Regions from separate parts of the Modestobacter sp. SYSU DS0511 genome, predicted to be linked through region 1. Evidence: riboswitches for the same ligand, from Rfam matches in the RefSeq annotation. Region 1 holds a riboswitch; the other holds the start of a gene.
What was found. A riboswitch is a leader RNA that binds a small molecule or an ion and turns the genes downstream of it on or off. The one in region 1 is predicted to bind thiamine pyrophosphate.

Region 1 (4,202 bases):
CACCTCCTGCAGCCCTCGACGCTAGGACCGGGCGGCCCGACCCGGGAAGACTCCTGGTGACCGTGCCACTCCACTGGGTGACTGGATGTGGGAGGTGCGACTCAGGGCCGGGCGAGCCGGTCACGCTGGGTGGTCCGACGCCGCCGAGCTCAGCGCTGCGGGGCCACCAGCCGCATCGGCAGGTGCAGGATGCCGTCCTCGTCGTAGTCCGGGCCCGACCGGCGGAAGCCGAAGCGCTCGTACCAGCTCTCCAGGTACGCCTGGGCGCCGATGTCGACGGTGCGGCCCGCGCACAGCTCGAGACCGCGGCGGATCAGCGCCGCGGACAGCCCCCGACCTCGCGCGCCCACGGCGGTGGCCACCCGGCCGATGGCGCGGTCCTCGCCGTTGTGCAGCACCCGGATCGTGGCCAGCACCGTGCCGTCGTCGTCGGCGAACCAGAGGTGCTCGGTGGTCGGCTCGGTGTCCCGGCCGTCGAGCTCGGGGTACGGGCAGGCCTGCTCCACGACGAACACGTCGACCCGCAGCCGCAGGATGCCGTACAGCTCGGCCGGGGTCAGCTCGGCGAACGGCGCCTGGCGGAGGCGGGGCGAACCGGTCACCCGTGCATCGGTCACCGCGTCATCGTCGCAACCGATCAGGCCGCCGCCCGCCGCAGGTGGTCGCGGTGGGCCAGCAGCGCCCAGACGACGTGGCCGAGGTCCATCCGTTCCCCGCCGGCCGGCAGGGCGTCCGGGAGCGGGCCGTCCGGGACCAGGGAGAGCAGCGACCGGGCCGGCCCGGTCCCCTCGACGGGCAGGCCGGCCTCGAACGCGGCATCGGCCGGGGCCCAGATCCGCTGCCCCGCCCGGTTGTGGGCGACCAGCTGCCGGCCCCGGCGGTCCAGCACGATGTCCTCGTCGTGCACCAGTCCGTGGTCGACGTCGCAGAGCAGCACCATCGCGGACACGTCGGTGCGACCGCCCAGCCGCCACGGGGTCAGGTGGTGGGCGTGCAGCCGCTCGATCCGGGTCTCGGTGCAGCCCGGCCGCGCGCAGCCGCCGTCCCGGGCCAGCAACGCCCGCCGCTGGGCCCGGGTCGCCAACCGCCGGCGGCGGCCCAGTGCGAGCGGCTGGCCGTGCCGTTCGACGATGACCGTCAGCGACGCCTCGCACGCCATCCGCCGCACCTGGGCAGGGGAGAGGGCCGGGCCGCCCTCCAGGTGCGCCCGTCCGGCCGCGGCGTCGTCGGCGAGCACGTCGGCGTCCACGTGCACCACCACCTCCCGGCGTGGCGGGTCGCCGGCTCGACGTCCGCTGTCGGCGGCGACCTCGGCCAGCTGGGCCAGCGCGCGGCAGCGGCGGGCGCTCATCCGTTCCCGCGGGAACATTTCGGGATCGGCCGTGCGGTCGGCCGTGCGGTCGGACGGGGCGTCGGCCGCAGCCGCCCTGGTCGCGGCGGCGCGTTCCCGGCGCGCATCCCGCTCGGCCAGTGACTCGACCGCCACCAGCAGCGCCGCGCCGGACTCGCCGTCCATCCGGACCTGCAGCACGAGCATGCCGTCGGCGTCCCAGTGCCACCGGAAGGAACGCTGCTCGGCGACCCGCCCCTCGTCGACGGCGTCCGACCGTCGCCAGGCGCGCACCACCCGCTCCACCTGGGACGCCGTGGCGTGCCGCGCCAGTTCGACCAGTTCGACCTCCGTGGCGGCGTCGGCCACCCGGGTGATCGCCCGCACCTTCGAGTACGACAGCCGACCGGCGGCGAACGCCTCTGCCGTCACCGGCAGTGGACCCAGCGCCCGGGCGACCCGGACGTGCTCCCGTGCGGCGCCCGGGCTCATGCCGCACTGCCAGGCGAGCCAGTGCGCACAGCTCTGCACCCCGGCCTCGCCCCAGCCTCCGCGGGCGTCGAACTCCGCGACCAGCCGCAGCCAGGCAGCCGTCGCCGCCGCGAGCCGCACCGCCCCGGACCGGATCTCCCGGGCCAGCTCCTCGACCGACCGCTGCTCCGCCACGTCCTGCACCGCTCCGACTGCACCCATGACGCGATGCTGCCGAGGGGGTACGACAGAACTGCAGCTCAGCGGCCCGCCGGCGTTCCCGCGGGAACGCCGGCGACTCGATCGCGGGGCGGCCCTCAGTCGCGCGCCGGCCCGGTACCGCTCGGCGTCCGCGGGACGGCGCACCTTGGTGTCCAGCTGGGCCTGGGTCAGCGCGGCGGTCCGCTCGGCGACCTTCTCCTTGCCGGCGTCGATCTCCGCGTCGATCTCGGCCTGCTTGAGCTGCAGCTGCCGCTGGGCCACCGCGATCGCCTCGTCGGCCAGCAGCTGCTCCTGCTGGGCGGTCTCCCGGGCGCGCGCCTCGGCGATGCTCTCCTCCTTGAGCACCCGGCGGCCCAGGTCGGCCCAGGTCGGCCCAGGTAACTGCCCTCGGCCTGGATGTCCGGCAGCTGGAAGGTGTCCAGCACCAGCCCCTGGCCGGTCAGCGAGGACTCCGCCGGTGTTAGCGTCGATGTCCTGACACGGGGTGTCCCGCCCGGGACTGAGATCACACCCGTCGAACCTGCTCCAGTTCGCACTGGCGAAGGGATGTCACCGCGTGGACGCCACCTCCCTGCGCACCGCCCGTGAGGCGCTGCGCGACACCGCACCCCTGGTGCACTGCCTCACCAACACCGTGGTGCAGACGATCACCGCGAACGCGCTGCTCGCCGTGGGCGCGGCCCCGGCGATGGTCGACGACCCGGCCGAGGCCGGCGAGTTCGCCGCCGTCGCCTCCGCGGTGCTGATCAACGTCGGCACCGTCTCCCAGCGGACCGCCGACGCGATGCGCCTGGCCGCTCGTGCCGCGGGCGAGGCGGGGACCCCGTGGGTGCTCGACCCGGTCGCCGTCGGGGGGCTCGGGTTCCGCACCGCCCTCGCCGCCGACCTGGTCGAGCTGCGGCCCACGGTCGTCCGCGGCAACGCCTCCGAGGTGCTCGCCCTGGCCGGCGCCGGGGCCGGCGGACGCGGTGTCGACAGCACCGCCGCCCCCGACGACGCCGTGGAGATCGCCGCCTCCCTGGCCCGGCGCACCGGCGGGGTGGTGGCGGTCAGCGGTCCGGTCGACGTCGTCACCGACGGTGAGCGCACGCTGCGCGTCGGCGGCGGCTCGGTCCTGCTCACCCGCACCACCGGCGCCGGGTGCGCGCTGGGCGCGCTGACCGCCGCCTACGTCGCCGCCACCGGCGACCCGCTGCTGGGCGCCGTCGCCGCCCACGCGCACGTGGCGCTGGCCGCCGAGGTCGCCGCCGACCTCGCCGACGGGCCGGGCACCTTCGCCCCGCAGTGGCTCGACGCGCTCGACGCCCTCGACGGCGAGGCGCTCACCCGCGCCGACGTCCGCGCCGCCTGATGCGACGCGCCTTCGACCCCACGCTCTACCTGGTCACCGACACCCTGCTGTGCGCGCCGCGATCGGTGCCGGAGGTGGTCGCCGCCGCGGTGGCCGGAGGGGTCACCGCCGTCCAGGTGCGGGACAAGACCGCGGGCCGGCGAGACCTGCTCGCGCTCACCCGCGCCGTCCAGGCGGTGCTCGCCCCCACCCCGGGGGTGCGGCTGTTCGTGAACGACGCCGTCGACGTCGCGCTGCTCGCCGGCGCCGACGGGGTGCACGTCGGCCAGGACGACCTGCCGGCCGGCGAGGTGCGCACCCTGCTCGGCCCCGACGCCCTGGTCGGGGTCTCGGTGGGGGACGACGCCGACCTGGACGGGGTGCTGGCCCTGCCGCCGGGCACGGTCGACGTGGTGGGGCTCAGCCCGGTGTGGGCCACCCCGACCAAGCCCGACGCCGGCCCGGGGCTCGGGCTGACCGGCGCCCGGTCGCTGGCCGCCCGGGCGCACGCCGGCGGGATCGCCGCTGTCGCGATCGGCGGCATCTCCGCCGCCAACGCCGCCGAGGTGCGGGCGACCGGCGTCGACGGCGTCTGCGTCGTCTCGGGCATCTGCGCCGCCCCCGATCCCGCCGCCGCCGCCCGTGAGCTGCGGGCCGCGCTGACCCAGGAGCTGATCGACCGATGACCGCCGCCGTCGCCCTCACCGTCGCCGGCTCCGACCCCAGCGGCGGCGCCGGCATCCAGGCCGACCTGAAGACGTTCAGCGCGCTGGGCGCCTACGGCACCGCGGTGCTGACCGCGCTCACCGCGCAGAACACCCGCGGTGTCACCGGCGTGCACGGCGTCCC
Region 2 (4,202 bases), on a different contig from region 1:
CCGGGCCGGGCGCACGAGCGCCGCGGCCAGCGCGAGCCGCCGCCGCTGCCCGGAGGAGACCGCCGAGGGCAGCGCCTCGGCCCGCCCGGCCAGCCCGAACGCCTCGACCTCCCGGGCGACGACGTCCTCGGGGTCGGCCACGCCGTGCCCGCGGGCGGTCAGCAGCAGGTGCTCCACCCCGGTGAGCGCGGGGAAGAACGCGTCCTCGTCGAGCACGGTGGCCACCTCGGCGCGGAAGGCCGCCGAGCGCTCGTCGACCGGGTCCCCGGCGTAGCGCACCGTCCCGCCCAGCGGCGGGAGCAGCCCGACCAGGGTCTGCAGCACGGTCGACTTGCCCGCGCCGTTCGGCCCGACCAGGCCCAGCGCGGTGCCCGGCTGCACCGCCACGGTGACCGGCGCGCAGACCGGCTCACCCGCGGCGTACCCGACCAGCAGGTCGTCCGCCGCGAGGAGCACCGGCTCAGGCACCGGCCCAGGCGGCGTCGAAGAAGCCGACCTCCAGCTCCATGGCCCGGCGGTGGGCGGCCCGCACCGCGACGAGCTGCTCGTCGGAGGCGCCGGCGCACAGCTGGTCGAGCAGCCGCTCCAGGGTGGCGGCGAGCTCCTCGAACTCGGGTGCGGCGTAGGTGTCCACCCACTCCCGGTAGGGCCCGGCGGCGCGCGGGGCCAGCTGCTGCCCCAGGTGGGCGTAGAGCCGCATGCACGGGGTCATCGCGGCGCAGGTCAGGGCAGCGTCCCCCCGGCCGGCGGCGTCGATCAGGAAGTCGACGTACGCCGACGTCGCCGGCAGCGGCTGGACGTCGGTGAGGTCGATCCCCCACTGCTCCGCGTAGCCGCCGTGCAGCCGCAGCTCCTCCTGCACACCCGCCCGCAGGTCGGTGAGCACTGCACGCACGCCGGGGTTCCCGCTGCTCTCCGCCCCCAGCCGGTAGGCCCGGGCGAAGGCGTCGAGGAAGAACGCGTCCTGGGCGACGTAGCCGGCGAACCGCTCCCGGGGCAGCGTGCCGTCGGCGATCCCCTGCACGAACGGGTGCGCCAGCGCGGCCGCGGCCAGGTCGGCGTCGGCGGCCCACAGCTCCGCGGAGACGCTCACGCCCCCTCCATCGCCATGTCCCAGAAGGCGATCTCCGCGTCGATCACCTCGGCGAACACGGCGTCGGCCTCGGCGGCGGACGGCGGGTGGGCGTCGGCGGCCGCGGCCAGCCCGGCCACGTAGCCGGCGAACCCCGGCACCGTCCAGTGCTCGACGAACTCGCGGTACTGCGGGGCCCCGGGCAGCGCGCCGGACCAGGCGTCGAGGTAGGTGCGCTCGATCGTCCACAGCGCGGTCAGCCCGGTCGGGACGTCGGCGCCGTCGAGCCGGGCCAGCAGCTCGGCGTAGGCCGTGGTGGCCGACAGCGCCGGGGCATCGAGGTCCAGCCCGCGGGCCGCGGCCAGCTGCTCGAACCAGGCCAGCTCGTCGACCAGCGCGACCAGCCCGCCGGCCAGCACCGCCTGCGCCGGCCGGGGCGCCCGGGCCAGCAGCCGGGCCTGGAAGCGCAGCAGGTCGGCGACGAACCGGGCGTCCTGCACCAGCCAGGTCTCGAAGGCCGCCACCGGCACGGTGCCCTCGCGCACCCCGGTGAGGAAGGGATGGGCGGTGGCAGCCCGCCAGGAGTCGGGGGAACGGGTCAGCAGCTCGTCGACCGGCACGGCCGGGACTCTAGCCAGCCCGGCCACGCAGCCGGGTTCCGGACGGGGTGTTCCAGACGAGGAGGTTCCCCGGCGGTGTGCCGGTGCGCCCCCGGTGGCTAGTGTGGCGGTCGTCATGGCCGATGCCATGTGCGGGAGCTCGGGCGGAACCGGGCTGAGAGGGCGGCTGAGCGCCGCCGACCGCTGGAACCTGACCGGATAATGCCGGCGTAGGGAGCGACACCGTGAGCACCTCCACCCCTCCGTCCCCCGTGACCGGGGACGCCCCCCTCACCCTCACCGAGGCGCCGCCGCGCACCCTCGGGCTGCGCGACGCGCTCGGCCTGTGGGGCAACCTCGGCGTCAGCCTGCTGCTGCCGGTGGCCGCGGTCTACGTGGTGCTGCCCGGCCGCCCGCTGGCGGTGACGATCGGCGCCATCGTGGTCGGCGCCCTCATCGGCGCGGCGCTGCTGGGCGCCACCGCTGCCGCCGGCGCCCGCGAGCAGGTGCCGGCGATGGTGCTGCTGCGCGGACTGCTCGGCCGGCGCAGCTCCTACCTGCCGACGGCGCTGAACCTCGTGCAGTGCGTCGGCTGGGCCACCTTCGAGATCGTGATCATCGCCGAGGCCGCCTCCCGGGTGCTCGACGCGCCGCGCTGGCCGTTCGTCCTCGGCGCCGGGGTGCTGGCCACCGCCATGGCGCTGCGGCCGCTGGGCGTCGTCCGGCTGCTCGCCCGCTACGCGGTGTGGGCGGCGCTGGCCGCGCTGGTCTACCTCTACGTGCAGGTGCTCCGCGAGCCCCTGCCCGAGCTCGCCGAGGGCAGCGCCACCTCGTTCTGGACCGCCGCCGACATCGTCATCGCGCTGCCGGTGTCCTGGATCCCGCTGGCCGCCGACTACACCCGGCACGTGCGCAGCAGCCGGGCGGCCGGCCTCGGCGCGGGTCTGGGATACGGCATCGCGACCGTCGTCATGTTCACCCTCGGGGTGCTCGCGCTGGCCGCCTACGGCAGCGCCGGGCTGGACGTCATCGACGCACTGCTGGTGGTGCCGCTGGGTGCGCTGGCGGTGCTGCTGCTCGTGGTCGTCGAGCTGGACGAGGCGTTCGCGAACGTCTACTCGACCGCGGTGTCCGCGCAGAACGTCGTCGCCCGGGCCGACCGGCGGGTGCTGGCGGTCGCCGTCGGCGCGGTCGCCACGCTGCTGGCGCTGACCTTCGACATCGCCGCCTACGAGCCGTTCCTCTTCCTGATCGGTGCGGTGTTCGTGCCGCTGGCCGGGGTGTTCCTGGTGGCCTACTGGCTCTTGCCCCGCGGCGCCTGGAACACCTCCGACACCGCGCCGGCCCGCCTGGAGCTGCTGGTGCCGTGGATCGCGGGCTTCGTCGCCTACCAGCTCACCCTGCCCACGTACTTCGCCGGCCCGGGCGCCGGCTGGACGACGTGGTGGACCGAGCGGCAGACCGACCTGGGCATCGACCCGGCCAACGGCTGGTCCGCCTCGCTGGTCAGCCTGGCGGTGGCCGTGCTGCTCACCCTGGTCGTGCGGGCCCCGGCGCTGGTGCGGGGGCGCCGGTCGTGAGCCTGGGGCGGCTGCACGTGCTCACCGACGCCCGCGGCGGGGCGGCGGCGCTGGCCGCGGTCGAGGCCGCCGTCGCCGCCGGGGCGCCGGTCGTGCAGGTCCGCACCAAGGGCGGCACCGACCGCGAGCTGTACGAGTTCGCCCGCGCCGTCGTCGCCGTCTGCGCCCCGGCCGGCGCCACCTGCCTGGTCAACGACCGGGTCGACGTCGCCCTGGCCGTCGGCGCCGACGGCACCCACCTGGGCGCCGGCGACCTGCCGTTGGCCGCCGCCCGCCGGGTCGCCGGCCCCGGTCACCTGCTCGGCGGAACCTGCCGCGACCCCGAGCTCGCCCGGCAGCTGGTCTCCGAGGGCGCCGACTACCTCGGCGTCGGCCCCGCCTGGCCGACCACCACCAAGACCGGCCTGCCCGACGCGCTGGGCCCGGGCGGCATCGCGGCGGTCGCCGCCGCGGTCGACGTCCCGGTGATCGCCATCGGCGGGGTGACCGCGGCGCGGGTGCCGGCGTTGCTGGCCGCCGGGGCCACCGGGGTCGCCGTCGTGGGCGCGGTCTCCGCCGCCGCCGACCCCGCCGCGGCGACCCGGGAGCTGCTGACCGCACTGGACGCCGCCCGGTGACCGCCCTTGGTCGCCAAAATGGCCATTTTGGCGGAAGCGGTGAGGGACCCGTGGGCGGTGACCGGGTGGACGTCGTCGTCGCCGGGGGCGGGCTGATCGGCCTGTCGGTGGCCTGGCGGGCCGCGCAGCGCGGGCTGTCGGTCACCGTCGTCGACGACGCACCCGGTGCCGGTGCCTCCGCCGCGGCCGCCGGGATGCTCGCCCCGGTCACCGAGGCCTCCTACGGCGAGGAGGCGCTGCTGCAACTGTGCGTGGCGTCGCTGCAGCGCTACCCCGCCTTCGTCGCCGAGCTCGAGCAGGCCAGCGGTCTCCCGGTGGAGCTGCGCACCGCCGG

Region 2: it holds a riboswitch for thiamine pyrophosphate, as region 1 does, so the genes downstream of both, ACI783_RS12200 (purine-cytosine permease family protein) here and thiM (hydroxyethylthiazole kinase) in region 1, are expected to answer to the same signal.

The regions. Positions count from the first base shown of each region.
Region 1 covers NZ_JBJGZY010000006.1:25,941-30,142, reverse strand. Annotated here, with positions in the region: gene ACI783_RS04710 (GNAT family N-acetyltransferase) at 150-617, opposite strand; gene ACI783_RS04705 (DUF222 domain-containing protein) at 638-2,368, opposite strand; TPP riboswitch at 2,494-2,587, shown strand; gene thiM (hydroxyethylthiazole kinase) at 2,580-3,374, shown strand; gene thiE (thiamine phosphate synthase) at 3,374-4,039, shown strand; gene thiD (bifunctional hydroxymethylpyrimidine kinase/phosphomethylpyrimidine kinase) at 4,036-4,202, shown strand, end outside.
Region 2 covers NZ_JBJGZY010000021.1:45,654-49,855, reverse strand. Annotated here, with positions in the region: gene ACI783_RS12215 (ABC transporter ATP-binding protein) at 1-468, opposite strand, end outside; gene ACI783_RS12210 (TenA family protein) at 461-1,093, opposite strand; gene ACI783_RS12205 (thiaminase II/PqqC family protein) at 1,090-1,692, opposite strand; TPP riboswitch at 1,814-1,925, shown strand; gene ACI783_RS12200 (purine-cytosine permease family protein) at 1,917-3,251, shown strand; gene thiE (thiamine phosphate synthase) at 3,248-3,868, shown strand; gene thiO (glycine oxidase ThiO) at 3,865-4,202, shown strand, end outside.